DNA from 4 places in the Pseudomonas yamanorum genome. Region 4 is predicted to be linked to each of the others. Evidence: predicted binding sites of a transcription regulator. Region 4 holds the regulator's gene; each other region holds the start of a gene.
The links. Region 4 encodes FliA, which starts transcription of late flagellar genes. Its sites were predicted from a motif close to CTAAAGTTTNNNNNNNNNNNGCCGNTAA; they were not measured.
Positions count from the first base shown of each region.

Region 1: BLU46_RS02650 (methyl-accepting chemotaxis protein) is a predicted target of FliA. The motif match lies at 857-884, and genes of this name have one in related genera.
Region 2: BLU46_RS33675 (methyl-accepting chemotaxis protein) is a predicted target of FliA. The motif match lies at 3,469-3,496, and genes of this name have one in related genera.
Region 3: BLU46_RS15415 (methyl-accepting chemotaxis protein) is a predicted target of FliA. The motif match lies at 2,626-2,653, and genes of this name have one in related genera.

Region 1 covers NZ_LT629793.1:548,140-553,187, forward strand. Annotated here, with positions in the region: gene BLU46_RS02640 (SDR family oxidoreductase) at 1-198, shown strand, start outside; gene BLU46_RS02645 (NADPH-dependent F420 reductase) at 195-815, shown strand; gene BLU46_RS02650 (methyl-accepting chemotaxis protein) at 999-2,495, shown strand; gene BLU46_RS02655 (sensor domain-containing diguanylate cyclase) at 2,510-3,373, opposite strand; gene BLU46_RS02660 (helix-turn-helix domain-containing protein) at 3,672-4,253, shown strand; gene BLU46_RS02665 (LysE family translocator) at 4,272-4,880, opposite strand; gene BLU46_RS02670 (LysR family transcriptional regulator) at 4,993-5,048, shown strand, end outside.
Region 2 covers NZ_LT629793.1:768,590-773,637, forward strand. Annotated here, with positions in the region: gene BLU46_RS03770 (helix-turn-helix domain-containing protein) at 1-162, shown strand, start outside; gene BLU46_RS33455 (methyl-accepting chemotaxis protein) at 222-1,043, opposite strand; partial or broken gene BLU46_RS33460 (cache domain-containing protein) at 1,080-1,901, opposite strand; gene BLU46_RS03780 (Na+/H+ antiporter family protein) at 1,972-3,291, opposite strand; gene BLU46_RS33675 (methyl-accepting chemotaxis protein) at 3,539-5,048, shown strand, end outside.
Region 3 covers NZ_LT629793.1:3,282,560-3,287,607, reverse strand. Annotated here, with positions in the region: gene BLU46_RS15430 (TonB-dependent siderophore receptor) at 1-903, opposite strand, end outside; gene BLU46_RS15425 (FecR domain-containing protein) at 1,009-1,992, opposite strand; gene BLU46_RS15420 (sigma-70 family RNA polymerase sigma factor) at 1,989-2,489, opposite strand; gene BLU46_RS15415 (methyl-accepting chemotaxis protein) at 2,768-4,648, shown strand; gene BLU46_RS15410 (SRPBCC family protein) at 4,762-5,048, opposite strand, start outside.
Region 4 covers NZ_LT629793.1:5,333,732-5,338,779, reverse strand. Annotated here, with positions in the region: gene BLU46_RS25210 (chemotaxis protein CheA) at 1-1,599, opposite strand, end outside; gene BLU46_RS25205 (protein phosphatase CheZ) at 1,611-2,399, opposite strand; gene BLU46_RS25200 (chemotaxis response regulator CheY) at 2,418-2,792, opposite strand; gene fliA (RNA polymerase sigma factor FliA) at 2,963-3,703, opposite strand; gene fleN (flagellar synthesis regulator FleN) at 3,700-4,533, opposite strand; gene flhF (flagellar biosynthesis protein FlhF) at 4,639-5,048, opposite strand, start outside.

The sequences.
Region 1 (5,048 bases), 2.3 Mb from region 4:
AACCTGCCGGCCGTGTCTATTCCCGCAGACGTGCTGATGTTGCCTGGCTACTTCGGGTTCCTTGCGAATCTGGTCACGCTGGACACGCCGACGTCGAACGCCATCACGCGTCAGGTGCTTGGCTGGGAACCGACCCAACCCGGCCTCTTCGCCGATCTGGATAGCGGCCATTACTTCCCGGCCGGAGACCGCACATGAGCACTATCAGCATCATCGGTTCGGGAGGCATGGCCACGGCGATCGCCGGCCGTATCGCCAAGGCCGGACACACCGTCGAGGTGGTCAGCCGCGATCCCGCCAAGGCACGGGCGCTTGCCGACAAGCTCGCTTGCGAAGCGGTCACGGGGACTTACGGCGCCATTCCGGCGGGCGACATCGTCATTCTCGCCGTTCCCTACACCCATGCGGTGGCGGTCCTGGCCGACTTCGGGAAAGCGCTCGACGGCAAGGTAATCATCGACATCACCAACCCGGTCGCTTCCGATCTTACTGGCCTCGTTACCCCCCACGGCAGTTCCGGCGCGCAGGAAATCGCCAAGCTCGCCCCGGCCAGCGCGCAGGTCGTCAAGGCGTTCAATACCCTTTTCGGTCACGTACTGGCCAAGGATAAACGCCTCGATGCGTTCATCGCGGCGGACGATGCAGACGCCAAGGCGCGCGTCTCGACCTTCCTCGAAAGTCTCGGGCTGCGTCCGCTGGATGTCGGCGACCTGCAGATGGCCCAGTCGCTCGAGTGGCTCGGCCTGATGATGATCGGTCTGGCTAAAAACGGTGCCGGCACCTGGGACATATCCATGAAGGTCGATATCGGCTGAATCTGTTGTCCGATAAGTACCGCTTTTGACCGTTATCCCCTCTAAAGCCCCTCCCACCCATGCCGATAACCTCCTGGCATCAATCAATCCGAGTTCCCTTACAGCTGATTCGCTCCCCCGCATGCGCGTGTGGCACGTCGCATGCTTGCCTGATCCTGGCCAGACCACATGGAGTACGAGTGAATGCCCGCGCAAGCCCGTTTCATCGAGCACTACCGCAAAGCCGACCGCATCATGCTCGCCCTGATCTGGCTGATGGCCCTGTTTTCCCTGGGCCTGGCGTTCTGGCACGACACGCTGCTGCAAGCGCTCATCATCGGGGGCGGCACCAGCGTGGTGCTGACCCTGGCCTATCGCGTCATAGGCGGCACTCGCCTGATGCGCTGCGCGCTGGGCGTTGGCCTGATGATCATGGCGGCATTGCACATCAACCAGGCCGAGGGTGTCATCGAATCGCACTTCGGTATCTTCGCGCTGCTGGCGGTGCTGACCTTCTACCGCGACTGGCTGCCCATCCTGGTGGCCGCCGCCACCATCGCGGTGCACCACGTGGTGTTCCATGCCTTGCAACACCAGGGTTTCCCGGTGTTTGTGATGGAGCATCACGGCGGCTGGAGCATGATTTTCGTCCACGCGTTCTACGTGGTGATGGAGACGGTCGCCCTGCTCTACCTCGCGGTTCACAGCCAGAAAGAGGCGGTAGAAAGCCAGGAAATGCTCGAAAAGATGCTCGCCGTCACCACCCAGTTCAGCGGTGAGGCCGCCAAGGGCAGCCCGGAAAAAGTCCACGTTTCACTCGCTACACGCTTCGACCACTTTCTGACCCAGATCACCGGCCTGATAGACGGCGTCGCCCGCGACTCCCATGGCCTCGGCCAACTCGGCCAGGAACTGGCCCACGCCAGCGGCACCCTGGAAAAAGGCGCGCGCCATCAACTGGCGGAAATCGCGCAAATGACCGATTCCATGCAGCGCATGGAAGACGCCATGGGCCACATCGCCGTGCACGTCGAACAGGCCGTCGACCACGCGGGTCAAGCCAGCCAGCAAATCATCCGTGGCCAGGAAAGCGTCGGTCGCGCCCAGCAGGAAATCACCCAGCTCGCCACCCGCCTCCACGACACTAACCAGACGGTCGAAGGGCTGGCCGTGCAAGCCGAGCAGATCGGCTCGGTGCTGGAAGTCATCAGCAGCATCGCCAACCAGACCAACCTGCTGGCCCTCAACGCCGCCATCGAAGCCGCCCGCGCCGGTGAGCAAGGACGCGGGTTTGCCGTGGTCGCCGATGAGGTACGCAGCCTGGCGCAGCGCACGGCGGTGTCGACCCAGGAGATCAAGACGATTATTGAAGGCTTGCAACACGGCAGCCGGCAAGCGGTTGAAGCCATGCACGATAGCCGCCAAGGGGTGGAACGCTGCGTGGAAGACAGCCAACTCGCGGTGGAGATGCTGCGGGCGGTGGGCAATGATATTTCGCAGATTGATCAGCTCAATGGGCGGATTGTGTCGACCACCCGTGAGCAATCCACGGCAAATGTGGAGATTGTGGGACGGCTGCAATCAGTGCAGAGCATTGCCCAGAACACCGCGCAGGATGTGGAGACGCTGGCCAGGAGCAGTGAGCGATTGCCGCCGATTGCGGTGCGGCTGGATGCACTGGGGCGCAGGTTTCATCAGTAGAGGCCTGACTCAGGTCACTCACCTGCAAACCGATTTCTTTTTACCCGGTACATCTCGCCGTCCGCATGGCTGAGCAGCGTGTCGGCGTCTTTCCCGTCCGCGGGATAAAACGCCACGCCAATACTGCAGGACGGCATTTTCACCGCGCCAAACTCAGCGCTCAGCGGCTCGGCCATGACGGCGAGTATCTGCGTGACTTTTGCGGAAACGGCGTCTTCCGACTGGATGTCCGTCAGCAGCACCGTAAACTCATCGCCGCCCATTCGCGCCACCAGGTCGCTGCCACGCACACAGCCTTCCAGCCGCCGTGCAATCACGCAGAGCACGCGGTCGCCGATGGCATGGCCATGCACATCGTTGATGCACTTGAAGTCATTGACGTCCAGAAACAGCAGCGCCAGCTTGCTGTTGTGCCGCAGGGCCCCTTGCAGGGCTGTGTCCAGTCGATCATTGAACAGCGATCGATTGGTGAGGGCCGTCAGCGAGTCATGATGGGCAAGGAAACGTAGCTCTTCCTCTGCTTGTGTCAGGGCCGTGATGTCCCGCGCGACACCAATCCGCGCGCCCACTTCTTCAGACCAGAAGGCCGCCCACAAAATGTGCACCACGCTGCCATCCTTGCGCAGGTAACGGTTGCGGAAGTCGACGTGGGGCTTGCCATTCATGACCCGGACAATGGAGGCGCGGGTGCGTGCCAGGTCTTCGGGGTGCATATAGTCGGTGATCAGCGTGCCGGTCAGTTCGTCGGCGCGGTAACCGAGCAGCGCTTCGCAGGCATCACTTACGAAGACAATCAGATTGTCACTGTCGACCACAAACACCGTATCCAGCATGAGGTGGATCAGTTTGGGATAGAGGGCTTGCAGGTCAACGGCCATAGGTGATGGAGCGTCTGGTTCATATGGCTCCGATCATAGCCCGATCACCATGGATGGCAAAAAGGAATCATAGCGGCCCGCAAAATAGCCCCAGGCAATGTTGTTGAACCAGATGCGTCGCCACCAGCAGGCTGCGCCACCCTTTGAGGTCGTAGGACAGCGCCTGCCAAAGCAGCCACGGCCAATAGCATACAAACCAGATCATTCGGCGACTCGGATTTTATAATGAACGAATGATTGCTATGCTGAACAACGAATACCTAGGCGTCAACCTGATTAAGGATGATTTAGAGAACAAATGACCGACATAACGAACAATTCATTTAACAACAACACGAGTCGAATCGACCTCTTGGCCCTGTCGATCAAACGCGAGCGCCAGTTAGCCGGGCTTTCATTGACCGAATTGGCGAAACGCGCCGGAGTGGCGAAGTCCACCTTGTCGCAACTGGAGTCCGGGATCGGTAACCCCAGCATTGAAACCCTGTGGTCGCTGGCCACGGCGATGGGGTTACAGGTGACCCGGTTCTTCGAACAACCCCAGCAGCACCTGCGGGTGATTCGTGCCAACGAGGGTCTGACCACCTATGCCGAAACCGCCCACTACGCGGCAACACTGCTTGCGGATTGCCCGGCAGGCATGCGGCGCGACATCTACCGCCTCAAGGTCCAGCCCGGTGAAGTGCGCCTGTCACAGCCGCACCCGGCCGGCACCGTCGAGCACGTGGTGCTGTGCAGCGGCAGCGCGAATATCGGCCCGGCCAATGAGCCCGTGCTGCTATACGCCGGCGACTACATCAGCTACCTGGCGAATGCGCCCCATGTGTTTGAGGCACTTGAGGCGGATACCACGGCGGTGATGGTGATCGAGCACCCTTGACGGGATGGGTATGTACCCTCAGGCATGGATAGGCAGGGCCAACCCGAACAGCACAAAAAACCCACCACAGACTTTATTGAACCGGCGCCCGGTTCGAGCCAGCCAAGGCCGGACCCGGTGCGCAGCGCTCGCCACCAGGTATTCCACGATGAACTCCACCACGGCGTAGGTCAGCGCGATGGTGATCGTCTGCGCGATGATGCTGCGGTGGGAATCCAGGAAAGGTGGAATAAACGCCGTAAACAGCAGCAAGGCCTTGGGGTTTGAAATCGCTGATACCAGCCCCTGACGGAACAGCGACCAGCTCCGCGAGCTGGTTGCACCGGTCGCCTCAAGGCTGACCGGTGCCGCCCGCCACAGCCCGAAGCCCAGCCAGATCAGATACAGCCCGCCGGCCACCTTCAACGCAAAAAACCAACTGGCCGACGCCTGGATCAGCGCCCCCAACCCCAATGCGCAAAGCGACAGCACGATGGCAAAACCGAGCACGCCACCGGTGATGGTGAACAGCGTCTTCCGATTGCCGTGAAGCGCGCCATGGGTCAGCGCCAACAACGCATTGGGCCCCGGCACCACCGCGATGCCGAAGCAGGTAGCCAGGTAAAGCAGCCAGGTATCAAAGGGCATGATCCGATCCAGTAGGTGTGAGCCAGGCCAGAATCTTGCGGGTGAACAAACAGTCATGAAAAGCGCATAATTCACGTCACAGCCATTCGATTAACGAATAGAGGTAAGCGCGATGCCGGCCAGTGACTTGCAACTCGATTGGCTCAAATGCTTTGTGGCCGTGGTGGA
Region 2 (5,048 bases), 2.5 Mb from region 4:
AATCTGTCGCGCTCGGTGTTTGCGATGTACCTGCGCACCAACACCCGGACCCTGGAAAATTGGGAGCAAGGCCGGGCCACACCCAATGCTCAAGCGGCGACCTTAATTCGGCTGGTGGCGAAGTTTCCGGAGACGGTGGAACGTTTGGCGCTGTTGACCTGATCGATCAATCTAGCCGGCCCCATCGGCAACAGGACGTTGCCGATGGCTCAAGCCTGCAATCAAATCCTGAACTGCCCCACCAACTGCCCCAACCGGTGCCCCAGGTCCGCCAGGCTGCGGGAGGTCTGGGCACCCTGTTGGGTTTCATCGGCCACGCTGTCCACCGCCACCGCGATCTGATGCACGCTGCGGTTGATCTCTTCGGCCACGGCGGTTTGTTCTTCCGCCGCGCTGGCGATCTGCGCGTTCATTGAGTTGATGGTGCCAATCAGTTGCGACATGGTGTCCAGGGACGCACCGGCTTCGTTAGCCTTGGCCGAAGTCCCGTCGCCGGCGTCGCTGGAGCGGCGCATGGATTCCACGGCGGCTTCGGTGCCTTTTTGCAGGCGGTCGATCATGCCCTGGATTTCCTGGGTGCTCTGCTGGGTGCGGCTGGCCAGCGCCCGAACTTCGTCGGCGACCACGGCAAACCCACGGCCGGCCTCCCCTGCCCGCGCGGCTTCAATCGCGGCGTTGAGGGCAAGCAAGTTGGTCTGCTCGGCAATCGAGCGGATCACCCCCAGCACACTGACAATCGAGGAAACGTCCTGCTGCAAGCTGTCCAGAGATACGCCGCTGGTGCGGATGTCGCTCACCAGCGCGTGAATCTGCGCGATGCTGCCATCCACGACTTTTTTCGCGGCCTGGCCTTCGGCGTCAGTCTGCTGCGCCGCAACCGCCGCGCCTTGGGCACTGCGGGCTACTTCATGGGCCGCGGAGGACATTTCGTTGATCGCAGTAGCCACCTGGTCCGTCTCGTGACGCTGACGTTCCATGGCTTTTTCCGAGCGATTGGCTTGGTCGGCGACCTGGCTCACCAGGCCGGTAAGCTGGGAGGTCATTTCAGTGATCTGGCGCACCAAGCCGTGGATCTTGTCGACAAAGCGGTTGAACGAACCGGCCAGTTCCCCCAGTTCGTCCTGGCTGGTGATGGCCAGGCGGCGGGTCAGGTCACCCTCACCGGCCGCGATGTCGTCGAGGTTGATCTTCATCAAGTGCAGCGGTCGCAGGATGGTATTGGCCACCAGCATGCCCACGGCGGCGATCACCAACAGCACTACCACGGCAATCCCGATAATACTCAGCACCACGCCTTCCATGCGCTTCTCGACCTTGGCCTGAACCTCGGCGACCTGGGCGTCAATACCGTCCAGGTTCACCGACGTACCAATCACCATGTCCCACTTGGGCAGGTATTCGGTGTAGCCGAGCTTGGGCACCAGCTCGGTCTGGCCGGGCTGTGTCGAGCTGTATTGCAGGTAGTGGGTGCCGTCCTTGCCGACTTTCACCAGGTCACGGTTGACGTAGACGCCATTCGGGTCGCGGTTGTCCTTGAAGCTTTTGCCGACGCCGTCCGGGCTGTTGCCCTTGAACAGGCGAATGGTCTCGGAGTCGTAGCCGAAGAAATAACCGTCCTTGCCGTAGCTGGTGTTGGACAGCAGCTTGACCACCTGTGCCCGCGCCGCCGTGTCGCCCTGGGCGGCAGCGTCGTACAGCGGCTTGATGGTGGTCATGGCCACCTCGACGTAACCGCGCAAGGTGGTCTTGGCGTCGTTGAGCAAGTTCTGACGGGTTTCTTCAACCTCGTTACGAGCCTGCTCCCGGAGGATCCAGACCGTGGTCAGGCTGATGATCACGGCAAACAACAACACGGGCAGGACAGCAAGGGACAGTACTTTGGCCTTTAGACTCAGACGCATGGCTCTTCTCTCTTAAGGGACAACTTAAGAGGTTAACGGCTAGTTACAATAAATCTGTAGGACAATCCCGTCAGAGCGTCATCGCGGCAAACCAGCCAAACGCCAGCAGCGGAATGTTGTAGTGCAGGAAGGTCGGCACCACGGTGTCCCAGATATGGTGATGCTGGCCGTCGATGTTCAAACCCGAAGTCGGGCCCAGGGTGGAGTCCGACGCCGGTGAGCCGGCATCACCCAATGCCCCGGCCGTGCCGACGATGCACACGATGGCCAGCGGGCTGAAGCCCAACTGCACGCACAACGGCACAAAGATCGCCGCGAGGATCGGCACCGTGGAAAACGACGAGCCGATACCCATGGTCACCAGTAACCCCACCAGCAGCATCAGCAGCGCGCCCACACCACGGCTATGGCCGATGAAAGCCGCGGAGTCTTGCACGAGTGTCTGTACTTCACCGGTGGCCTTGAGCACTTCGGCAAAGCCGGACGAGGCGATCATGATGAAGCCGATCATCGCCATCATCTTCATGCCTTCGGTGAACAGGTCATCCGTATCGCGCCAGCGCACAATCCCCGACACCGAAAAGATCAGGAACCCGGCCAGGGCGCCGATGATCATCGAGTCCAGCCACAGTTGGATAATGAACGCCGCCGCAATCGCCAGGCCGGCCACCAGCAGGGTCAGCGGGTTGTATTGCACCGCCACCTGCTCGACCCGCTCGATTTTCTCCAGGTCGTACACACGCTTTTTGCGGTAGCTGATAAACACCGCCACCAGCAGGCCGACCACCATGCCCAGCGCCGGGAGGCCCATGGCATGGGTGACGTTGACGTGGCTGATGTCGACGCCGCTCTTGGCCACGTTGGCCAGCAGGATCTGATTCAGGAAGATATTGCCGAAGCCCACTGGCAGAAACATGTACGGCGTGATCAGGCCGAAGGTCATGACGCAGGCGATCAGCCGACGGTCCAGCTGCAGTTTGGTCAGCACGTATAAAAGCGGCGGTACCAGCAGCGGGATAAACGCGATGTGGATCGGCAGGATGTTCTGCGAGGCGATGGCCACGACCCAGAGCAGGCCGATCAACAGCCATTTGACGTGGCTACCACCCGTGGCTTCCTGGCGATCCACCAGCAACAGGGCCTTGTCCGCCAGCGCATGGGCCAGGCCGGATTTGGCAATCGCCACGGCGAACGCGCCAAGCAACGCGTAGGACAACGCCACCGTCGCACCGCCACCCAGCCCGCTGTTGAACGCCTTGAGCGTTGCATCGATGCCCAGGCCGCCGGTCAGGCCACCCACCAAGGCGCCGACAATGATCGCGATCACCACATGCACGCGGGACAGGCTGAGCACCAGCATCGTGCCGACCGCGGCGATTACTGCATTAATCATCGTTACCTCAAGACAGAAAAACTAAAAAAAGCACGCACCTGCCCGGGCTACTGTCGGGAACGGCTGCCGCAAACCAGGTTTTAAAGGAGTTTTATTAGAGGGCGCGCACTTTGCAGCAGGTGGGCGGGCATGTCAAAGAACGGCGTCGCAAACGAGTTTAAATTGATCGTTTGAATAAAGAAAAATCCTGTGCGGCCGATACAGGCAGATCGTCTCTGTCGTATCGAAAGTTAAGGAAGGCTCCATGTCGCTCAGACAGCTGTCCATTCAATGGAAAATTACCCTGCTGGCCGGTCTTTGCCTGCTGGGCATCGTGACCTTGCTGGTAGGTCTCTCGCTGTACCGCATGGCGCAGAGCTCCGAACTGGTCAAGGCTTCCAGTATGGAAATGCTCGACGAAGCCGCCCAGGCCCGCATTGAAGCCCAGGGTGAAGTGCAGGCATTGGGCATTCGCCAGCAGTTCATGGACGCCTATCAATACGGCCACGGTTTTTCCCGGCAGGTGCTGTTCCTGCGCGAACAGGCCGAGAAACGCTTCCTGGATGCCTTCGACCTGCGCGAAGACCTGACCCGCCAGGTCAAGGCCGCACTGCAGGCCAATCCGGAACTGCTGGGCCTGTCCTTGGTGTTCGAGGCCAACGCACTGGATGGCAAGGACGAGTTGTTCGCCAACCAGCAAGAGCTGGGCAGCAACGACAAAGGCCGTTTTGCGCTGTACTGGTCCCAGCCGACTGCGGGCAAACTGACTTCAATGTCGCTGCCCGAAAGCGACATGTCCGACACCAGCGTCGGACCCAGCGGCGAAAAAGCCAACGCCTGGTTCACGTGCCCGCGTACCACCCTCAAGCCGTGCGTGATCGAACCCTACTTCTACGTGATCGACGGACAAAAGGTGCTGATGACCAGCATCGTCTTCCCGCTGATGGTCAACGGCAAAGTCATCGCCTCGCTGTCGGTGGACATCAACCTCAACAGCCTGCAAGCCGTCAGCCAGGGCGCCAGCCAGAAACTCTATGACGGCCAGACCAGCGTCAGCATCATCAGCCCGGTGGGCCTGCTGGCCGGCTACAGCCCGGACGCCGGCAAACTCGCCCAGCGCCTGGACGCCGTCGACACGGCCAACGGCGCGCAGCTGATCAGTTCGCTTTCCACCAGCACCCAGACCCGCAGCGTGCGCACCGACCATCAACTCAAGGTGCTCGCGCCGTTCCAGCCGATCCCCGATGGCAAACCGTGGGGCGTTCTGCTGGATGTACCGGAAAAAGTCCTGGTCGCCCCGGCTGAGGCCCTCAAGTCCAAACTGGATGCCGACAACGCCAAAGGCACCCTGCTGGAACTGAGCCTGGGCCTGCTGGCAGCAATCGTCGGCCTGTTGCTGGTGTGGCTGATGGCCCGCAGCGTAACCCGGCCGATCCTCGGCGTGGCGCGCATGCTGGAAGACATTGCCAGTGGCGAAGGCGATCTGACCCGGCGCCTGGCCTACGACAAGCACGATGAACTCGGCGAGTTGGCTGGCTGGTTCAACCGCTTCCTCGACAAGCTGCAGCCGATCATTGCCCAGGTCAAACGCTCGGTGCAGGACGCCCGTGGCACCGCCGACCAGTCGGCGGCGATTGCCACTGAAACCAGTGCCGGCATGGAGCAGCAATACCGTCAGGTCGACCAGGTGGCCACCGCCTCCCACGAAATGAGCGCCACCGCCCAGGACGTTGCCCGCAGCGCAGCGCAAGCCGCCCAGGCCGCCCGCGATGCCG
Region 3 (5,048 bases), 2.1 Mb from region 4:
CCCCATGCCTCGCTGGCCTTGGGAACCCACCGTGGCCTGTACCTGATGGTAGGGCTCAAACAACGGCTTCTTGCTGGTCAATGCCACCAGCCCACCCGGCGAGCTGCGTCCGTAGAGTACCGATGACGGGCCTTTGAGAATGTCCACGCGCTCAAGGAAATACGGATCCACCTGCATGGTGCTGTAGGTGCCGCTGTCACCCATGGATTTCAAACCGTCGAGGTAGATGTTATCCACCGAACCGTCGTTGAAGCCACGCATCGCCACATAGTCATAGCGGTGAGTCGCGCCATATGGGTTGGTCAGCACGCCAGGGGTGTAACGCATGGCCTGGGCAACAGTTTGCGAGCCTTGGTCGTCCATCTGCTCGCGGGTCACTACTGAGACCGTCTGGGACGTTTCCAGCAACGCGGTACTGGTCTTGGTGGCGATCTGGCTGTGAGTTGCGTTGTAGCCCTCCATGCTGCCCAAGGCATTACCCAGAGCGAAGCCTTTGACGTCAGTGGTCGGCAAAGTCAGCGCCTCGCTCTCGGGCCGGGCCTGCAACACGAAGCTCACGTCGTCCTGGGCCTGCGCCTGTAATCCTGACCCGTTGAGCAACTGGTTCAAACCCTGTTCGGCAGAGTACTCCCCGTGCAGTCCGGGAGACTGGCGGCCCTGAGTCTGCACAGGCGTGCTGGAAAGGGTGATGCCTGCCTGACGGGCAAACTGATTGAGGACATCGCTCAGCGCGCCTGCAGGGATGTCATAGCGCTGGCTGATACGCTCGACTCCGCTATTAGCCGCGACACCGGCAACCGGCAACAAGCCGATGCCTATCGTGGTCGACAGCAACGCTGCACGTACGGCTTTACCGAGCAAAGGGTAGGAAGAGGGTGAGTTACTGAAAAAACGCACAGTCATTATCGAGATCCGTAGAGGTCGCTGAAGGCAGATTGAATTGCTTACTGTCTAAGCCGGACTCACGGAAAAAAGCCGCCAAAAATAAATCAGGCGCGACAAAAATAATCAGGCCTGACGTTCCAGGCTCACCCACCAGCGTGTGCGATAGCGCAGACGCACGGGCAGCGTCTGCGGAAGGATTGCCAACAGCTTCTTAGTGTCTTCCAGGCGAAAAACACCCGACAAGCGCAAGTCTGCGATATCACTTGAACAGCCCAGATAACCTTGGCGATAGCGCGCCACCTCCGCCAGGAAATCGGCAAGACGCATGTTGCGGGTGACGATCAAACCATCCGCCCAAGCCCCGGCATCCATATCCGAAGGCGGTGCGAGAACGGCCTCGTTCTGACGCACCAGGTAGCTTTCTCCTGCATGCACTTGAGTGAATAGGCCGTCGGCGGTATGTGGTGAATGAATCGCCACGTTGCCTGACGCGACGCTCAAGCGTGTGCAATTGCTGTCCTGGCGCACCACAAACCGCCCGTCTATGCCTTCGAACAAGCCATGGCGGGTGCGAACCAGCAGCGGTGTGGTCGCCGCAGCGCCACAGGTCACCAGGATTTCCCCGCGTACCAACGTGATCAGGCGCTGCTGCGGGTTGAAGTCCAGGTCCACTGCGCTGTCGGTATTGAGCTGCAGACGTGTGCCATCCGGTAGTTGCACGCTACGACGCTCGCCGGTGGTGGTAGCCAGGTCCGAGGTCCAGCGCTGCCAGCCGGTGAGGTCTCGACTGAGCCAGGCCGCCGAACCCATCAACAGAACACCGGACAACACCTTCAACGCTTGCCGACGACCAAGGCGCTGGGCACTGCTCTCCAGCGCCACATGGGCTCCGGGGATCGCCGCCAATTGGCTGCTCAATTCATGCTGCAGCGCCTGCACGCGTTGCCAGGCCAGCTCGTGTTCATGATGAGCTTCACGCCAGTGCTCGCACTGCGCCTTCAACCGGACATTCGCGCGATTGTTACGCAAGCGCAGCATCCAGCTGATGGCCTGCTTGACCACCTGCGGGTCGGGCCCGGAGCGCGCCGTGTTATCCATCGAGGTCATGCCTCATACCGCAGCACATAACAGTGATACAGGGCCTCGGCGACATACCGCTCCACCGAGCGCAACGACACGCCCATCTGCTGCGCAATCTGCTTGTATGTCAGCCCGTCGCACTGAGCCAGTAGAAACGCCTTGCGCACCTTGGGCTTGAGTCCGTCCAGAAGCCGGGCGACGGACTCCAGCAATTCCAGAATCAGCGCACGCTCTTCAGCACTCGGTGCCAAGGCGTCGGGCAAATGCGCGATGGACTCCAGATAGGCGCGCTCGATTTCTTCGCGACGCCAATGATCGATCACCAGGCCTCGGGCGATGGTGCGCAGGAAGGCCCGAGGAGCCTTGAGTTCGAAGCGTTCGGTTTTTTGCAGCAGGCGCACGAACGTGTCCTGCGCCAAGTCCGCCGCATCTGCTGCATTACCCAGGCGACTGCGCAGCCACGTGTTCAGCCAGCCATGATGGTTGCTGTAAAGCGTCTGTACTGCGTACTCGGAAGAGGGCATTCACGCGGCCTGGCAAAGCGTCACAAATGATAATTAGTCGCATTGTCGACAAGGCTGAAAAATTTTGCAACTCTCACGTCAGGGGCCTACCGCTGGTCGGCTTCTGACGCTAAAAGCAGATGCCTCTCACAAATTCCTAAGATTTATCCTGACTTGGCCGACAGCCTGACGAGCCATGCGTGCACCGAAATAGAGCAGTCGCAGAGTCTGCCTATCCCGTTACATGGAATGTTGCATCCGGCACGCTCACCCCCTTTTGGCAAAAAGAAGTCAATGAAATGAATCTCAAGTTCAGTCATAAAATTCTGTTGGCCGCGTCAGGCGTAGTGGTTCTGGCCTTCGCGTTATTCACGTTCTACAACGACTACCTGCAGCGCAACACCATCCGGCAAAACCTGGAATCGTCCATCCAGCAATCCGGTGAGCTGACCGCCAGCAGTGTGCAGAACTGGCTCAGCGGCCGGGTACTGGTGTTGGAAAGCCTGGCGCAAAACGTGGCCCACCAGGGCAGCGCTGCCGATCTTCCGGGGTTGGTCGACCAGTCGGCATTTACCTCCAACTTCCAGTTCACCTACGTCGGTTCAACCAACGGCGTGTTCACCCAACGGCCCGACGCCAAAATGCCGGATGACTACGACCCGCGTCAGCGTCCCTGGTACAAACAAGCGGTGGCCGCCGACAAGACGATGCTCACGCCGCCCTATATGGCTGCGGTAGGTGGGCTGATCGTGACCATCGCGATGCCGGTGAAAAAGAATGGCGAACTGCTAGGCGTGGTTGGCGGTGACCTGAGCCTGCAAACTCTGGTGAAGATCATCAACTCGGTGGATTTCGGCGGCATCGGCCATGCCTTCCTGGTCAGCGGTGACGGCCAGGTGATCGTCAGCCCGGACCAAGACCAGGTGATGAAGAACCTCAAGGACATCTACCCGGGCACCAACGTACGCATCGAGAAGGTCAGCCAGGAAGTGGTCCTCAATGGCCAGGAACGGATTTTGTCCTTCACCCCCATCAGCGGGTTGCCGAATGCCGACTGGTACATCGGCCTGTCGATCGACAAAGACAAAGCCTACGCACCGCTGGGCAAGTTCCGCACCTCGGCATTGATCGCCATGTTCATTGCAGTGGCTGCTATCGCGGTGTTCCTGAGCCTGCTGATTCAGGTCTTGATGCGCCCGCTGACCACCATGGGTCGCGCCATGCAGGACATTGCCCAGGGCGAGGGTGACTTGACCCGTCGCCTGACCGTGGAAAGCAAGGACGAGTTCGGTGACTTAGGCAGTGCCTTCAACCAATTCGTCGAGCGTATTCACGCGTCAATCTCCGAAGTTTCCTCGGCCACCCGTCAGGTACACGACCTGTCCCAGCGCGTAATGGCCTCGTCCAACGCATCGATCGTCGGCTCCGACGAGCAAAGCGCCCGCACCAACAGCGTGGCCGCGGCAATCAACGAACTGGGGGCTGCCACTCAGGAAATCGCGCGCAACGCCGCTGATGCTTCGCAACATGCCAGCGGTGCCAGCGAGCAGGCTGATGACGGGCGCAAGGTCGTGGAGAAAACCATCCTGGCGATGTCGGAGCTTTCGCAAAAAATCAGTCTGTCCTGCACTCAGATTGAAACCCTGAACGCCAGCACCGACAACATCGGCCACATCCTGGATGTGATCAAAGGCATCTCCCAGCAAACCAACTTGCTGGCCCTCAACGCTGCGATTGAGGCTGCGCGCGCCGGTGAAGCTGGGCGTGGGTTTGCCGTGGTGGCAGATGAAGTCCGCAACCTGGCGCACCGCACCCAGGAGTCGGCGGAGGAGATCCACAAAATGATCACCTCGCTGCAGATTGGCTCGCGTGAGGCCGTGACCACGATGAACGCCAGCCAGACCTCCAGCGAAGAAAGCGTCGAGGTCGCCAACCAGGCCGGTGAGCGCCTGGTCAGCGTGACTCAGCGGATCGTCGAGATCGACGGAATGAACCAGTCGGTAGCAGCCGCCACCGAGGAGCAGACCGCCGTGGTGGAAACTCTCAATGTCGATATCAACCAGATCAACCTGCTGAATCAGCAAGGCGTGGCCAACCTCAACGAAACCTTGAAGGATTGCGACGCGTTGTCTCAACAGGCCAACCGGCTGAAGCAGTTGGTCGACAGTTTCAAAATCTGATGATTAACCTGTAGGAGCGAGCTTGCTCGCGAAGAACGTCAACGCTAACGCAGCGCTACCAGATAGCCCGTTTCGCCTATTCGTTTTTCGCGAGCAAGCTCGCTTCTACAGGTTTAGCCAAACATCGCTCGCACATTCTCCAGCGCGCTGTCGGCGAATGCCTGTACAAACGGCGCAAACCCTTCCACACCCGGTTCAACCGGCTCGGCGATGATCGTCCAGGTCACCCGTGAACAGCCCGCTTCCAGTGGTTCGACGTCCATGGCTGCCCACAGCCGTGCCACGCCCAAAGTGTTGTAAATCGTTGTCCAGGTCATCTGCATGGCCTGCTCATCACGGCTGTTGAGTTGTTCCACCACCAGATTTCCATCGTGGAAGCATTTCTTGCGCAGCGATCCCG
Region 4 (5,048 bases):
GGCGTCCTTGTCCATCACGCCACGCTTGACCGCAATGTTGCGCAGTATCGTGGGGTCCATGCCTTTGCCGTCGTCGGTGATCGACAGCAGGATATGGTCGCCTTCCTGTTCGGCCGCCAGGATCACTTTGCCCTGGCGGTTTTTGCCCGAGGCTTCGCGCTCTTCCGGCGTCTCGACACCGTGGTCGACCGCGTTGCGCACCAAGTGGACCAGCGGGTCGGCCAGGGCCTCGACAAGGTTTTTGTCGAGGTCGGTTTCTTCACCCACCAGTTCCAGGTTGATCTCTTTCTTGAGCTGGCGTGCCAGGTCGCGAACCAGGCGCGGGAAGCGGCCGAAGACTTTCTTGATCGGCTGCATCCGGGTCTTCATGACGGCGGTTTGCAGGTCGGCGGTGACCACGTCGAGGTTCGACACGGCCTTTTGCATGGCCTCATCGCCGCTGTTCAGGCCCAGTCGCACCAGGCGGTTACGCACCAGCACCAGTTCGCCGACCATGTTCATGATGTCGTCCAGGCGCGCGGTATCAACCCGCACGGTGGTTTCGGCTTCACTGGCCGGTTGCTTGTCTGCGGCCGGAGCAGCAGCGGCACGCGCGGGTGCCGGGGCCGGTGCAGGTTTGGCAGCCACTGGTGCAGCGGCCTTGGCGGCCACCGGGGCTGGCGTTGTCACCGCAGCGGCAGCTGTAGCAGCCGGTGCAGCAGCGCCGACCACTTCGGTGAACTTGCCCTTGCCGTGCAGTTCATCCAGCAGGGCTTCGAATTCGTGATCGGAGATCAGTCCATCGGCAGCCGGTGCAGCGGCTGCAGTAGCAGCAGGTGCTGCAGGTGCGGCGGCGGTTGCGGCGACTTCCGGCAGTGCATCGGCAGCAAACGAGCCTTTGCCATGCAACTGGTCCAGCAGCGCTTCAAATTCGTCGTCGGTGATTTCGTTGCTGGCAGGCGCCGCGGCTTCCGTAGGCGCTGGCGCTGCGGCCACCGCGTCCGGGGCAAACTGACCCTTGCCGTGCAACTGGTCGAGCAACGACTCGAACTCGGCGTCAGTGATGTCTTCAGTGGTTGGCACCATGGCCGGCGCATTGGCCGCCGGAGCCTCGGCTTCGGCCTTGACGGCGTTCAGCGAGTCCAGCAGTTGTTCAAATTCGCTGTCGGTCACGTCGCCCGCAGGCTCGGCGACAGGCTCAGCCACCGCTTCGACCACCGGCGCGTTGGCCGCAGGTTCCGCCAGGCGCGCCAGGGCGGCCAGCAGTTCCGGAGTGGCGGCCGTGATCGGTGCACGTTCGCGCACTTCACTGAACATGCCGTTGACCGCGTCCAGCGCTTCCAGGATCACGTCCATCAGTTCCGAGTCGACGTGTCGCTCACCCTTGCGCAGGATGTCGAACACGTTCTCGGCGATGTGACAGCACTCCACCAGCTCGTGGAGCTGGAGGAAGCCGGCGCCCCCTTTTACAGTGTGAAAACCGCGAAAAATTGCATTGAGCAGGTTCGCATCATCCGGTCGGCTTTCCAGCTCGACCAGTTGTTCGGACAGTTGCTCTAAAATTTCGCCGGCCTCTACAAGGAAATCCTGAAGGATTTCTTCATCGGCGCCGAAGCTCATGGGTGTGCTCCTTAGAAGCCTAAACTGGACAGCAAATCGTCTACGTCGTCTTGCCCGGATACAACGTCTTCACGTTTATCGGCATGAATCTGCGGACCTTCACCCTTGGCGAGGTGTTTTTGTGGATCTTTTTCAGAAAGGATCGCTTCGCGGTCATGTTCGATGCCGGCAAACCGGTCGACCTGGCCCGCCATCAACACCAGTTTGAGCAGGTTGCTTTCCACCTCGGTGACCAGTTGGGTCACGCGCTTGATCACCTGACCGGTGAGGTCCTGGTAGTCCTGGGCCAGCAGAATGTCATTCAGGTTGCTGGAAACCGTGCGGTTTTCCTGCTCGCTGCGGGACAAAAAGCCCTCGACCCGACGCGCCAGTTCACGAAACTCTTCAGCGCCCACTTCCCGACGCATGAACCGGCCCCAGTCAGTGCTCAGGGCCTTGGCTTCACTGGCCATACCGTTGACCAGAGGCGTGGCGTTTTCCACCAGGTCCATGGTGCGGTTGGCCGCCGCCTCAGTCAGCCTGACCACATAGGACAGGCGTTCGGTGGCATCCGTGATCTGCGAGATTTCTTCGGCCTGGGGCATGTGCGGGTCAATCTGAAAATTGACAATCGCACTGTGCAACTCACGCGTGAGCTTGCCCACTTCCTGGTACAGGCCGCGGTCACGGGTCTGGTTGAGCTCATGGATTAACTGCACCGCGTCACCGAACTGGCCTTTTTCAAGGCTTTCGACAAGTTGGTGAGCATGTTTTTTCAGGGTCGACTCAAAGTCGGCCTGCGATGATTCTTTATGCTCCATAGCTCCCCCGTGGCAGCATCAATGACCGATGCGTTCGAAGATCTTTTCGATCTTCTCTTTCAAGGCCAGTGCAGTGAATGGCTTGACCACGTAGCCGTTAACCCCGGCTTGGGCGGCTTCGATGATCTGTTCACGCTTGGCTTCAGCGGTCACCATCAGCACAGGCAGGCTGCGCAGTTTTTCATCAGCGCGCACGTGGCGCAGCAGATCGATACCGGTCATGCCCGGCATGTTCCAGTCTGTTACCAGAAAGTCGATGCTCCCGCTGTTGAGGATCGGAATCGCCGTAATGCCGTCATCCGCCTCGACCGTGTTAGTGAACCCAAGGTCACGCAACAGGTTTTTTATGATCCGCCGCATCGTTGAGAAGTCATCAACGATGAGGATTTTCATGTTCTTGTCCAATTCGACCTCCAAGCAGTCTTAAACGCGCCCAGCACCTGGGCGCGCCATATCAATCAACAGGCGTTACACAAAAAGGACTACCGGGGGCGCACCACGGGCCAAGCCCGTCCGGGCGCAGAGCCCGGACGGTATCGTTCGCAGTGTCCCCACACTGCCTGTCAGCGCGCTCGCCACTCTCCCAAACGCCCCCGCAAGCGGGCCGCGCACTGGCTGTGTAACTGGCTGACCCGCGATTCGCTGACCCCCAGGACCTCACCGATTTCCTTGAGGTTCAGCTCTTCGTCGTAGTACAGCGCCAACACCAGTCGCTCACGCTCCGGCAAATTGGCAATCGCGTCCGCCAGCGCACGCTGGAAGCGTTCATCTTCCAGATCGCGTGACGGTTCGAGATGAGCACTCGCGCCGTCCTCGTGCAGCCCTTCATGTTCGCCGTCCTGCAAAAGGTCGTCGAAACTGAACAGGCGGCTGCCCAAGGTATCGTTCAAAATCCCGTAATAATCGTCGAGACTCAATTGGAGTTCGGCCGCAACTTCGTGATCTTTAGCGTCGCGACCGGTTTTTGCTTCAATTGAGCGAATTGCGTCACTCACCATCCGCGTGTTGCGGTGTACCGAACGCGGCGCCCAATCACCTTTACGCACTTCATCGAGCATGGCCCCACGGATACGAATCCCCGCGTAGGTCTCGAAACTCGCGCCTTTGCTCGCGTCGTACTTGGTCGACACTTCGAGGAGGCCGATCATCCCCGCCTGGATCAAGTCTTCGACCTGGACACTGGCAGGCAAGCGCGCCAGCAAGTGATAGGCAATGCGCTTGACCAGGGGCGCATAGCGCTCGATCAATTCGACCTGACTGTCACGTGCCGACTTCTTGTAAAGGTTGTAGCCGCTGGCTGTCATAGCACCGGTCCTGCGCTCGTCTGATGCACCAATCGCTCGACGAAAAACTCCAGATGCCCCCGAGGATTGGCGGGCAACGGCCAGGTATCGACCTTCTGGGCAATAGCCTTGAACGCCAATGCGCACTTCGAACGAGGGAACGCTTCATAGACCGCACGCTGCTTTTGCACGGCCTTGCGTACGCACTCGTCGTAAGGAACTGCGCCAACGTATTGTAAGGCGACATCGAGGAAGCGATCTGTGACCTTGGTCAACTTGGCGAACAGATTCCGCCCTTCCTGCGGGCTTTGGGCCATGTTGGCCAGCACGCGGAAGCGGTTCATGCCGTAGTCGCGGTTGAGCAGTTTGATCAGGGCGTAGGCGTCGGTGATCGAGGTGGGTTCATCGCACACCACCAGCAATACTTCCTGGGCTGCGCGCACGAAGCTGACCACGGATTCGCCGATCCCGGCGGCGGTGTCGATCACCAGCACGTCGAGGTTGTCGCCGATGTCACTGAACGCCTGAATCAGGCCGGCATGCTGCGCCGGGCTCAGGTGCACCATGCTCTGGGTGCCGGAAGCGGCCGGCACGATGCGAATCCCGCCGGGGCCTTGCAACAGTACGTCGCGCAGCTCACAGCGGCCTTCGATCACATCGGCCAGGGTATGTTTGGGCGTCAGTCCCAGCAGAACGTCGACGTTCGCCAGGCCCAGGTCAGCATCCAGCAGCATGACGCGACGGCCAAGCTCTGCCAGAGCCAGGGACAAATTCACTGACACGTTAGTTTTCCCGACGCCACCTTTGCCGCCGGTCACCGCGATCACCTGTACGGGATGCATGCTGCCCATTTTATTTCTTTACCTTGTCTTGCTTAGACGCAGGCTACATAAGTTGGCCGCGGGAACTGCTGGCAGGCCATCGATGTAGATACTTTGCAATGTGTTCATATTGCCTCAGCCGACTCGCTTGTTCGGGCTGTGGTAGAGGTCAGCAAACATGTCAGCCATCGCTTCCTCACTCGGTTCTTCCTGCATTTGCACGCTGACAGCCCGGCTGACCAACTGATGACGGCGCGGCAGATGCAAATCATCCGGGATCCGCGGCCCGTCGGTCAGGTAGGCGACCGGTAACTCATGACTGATGGCCAGGCTCAATACTTCGCCCAGGCTTGCCGTTTCATCCAGTTTAGTCAGGATGCAGCCCGCCAGCCCACAGCGCTTGTAGCTGTGGTAGGCGGCCGTCAATACCTGCTTCTGGCTGGTAGTGGCAAGTACCAAATAGTTTCTGGATTTGATCCCGCGCCCGGCCAGGCTTTCCAGCTGCATACGCAGGGCCGGGTCACTGGCTTGCAGGCCGGCGGTGT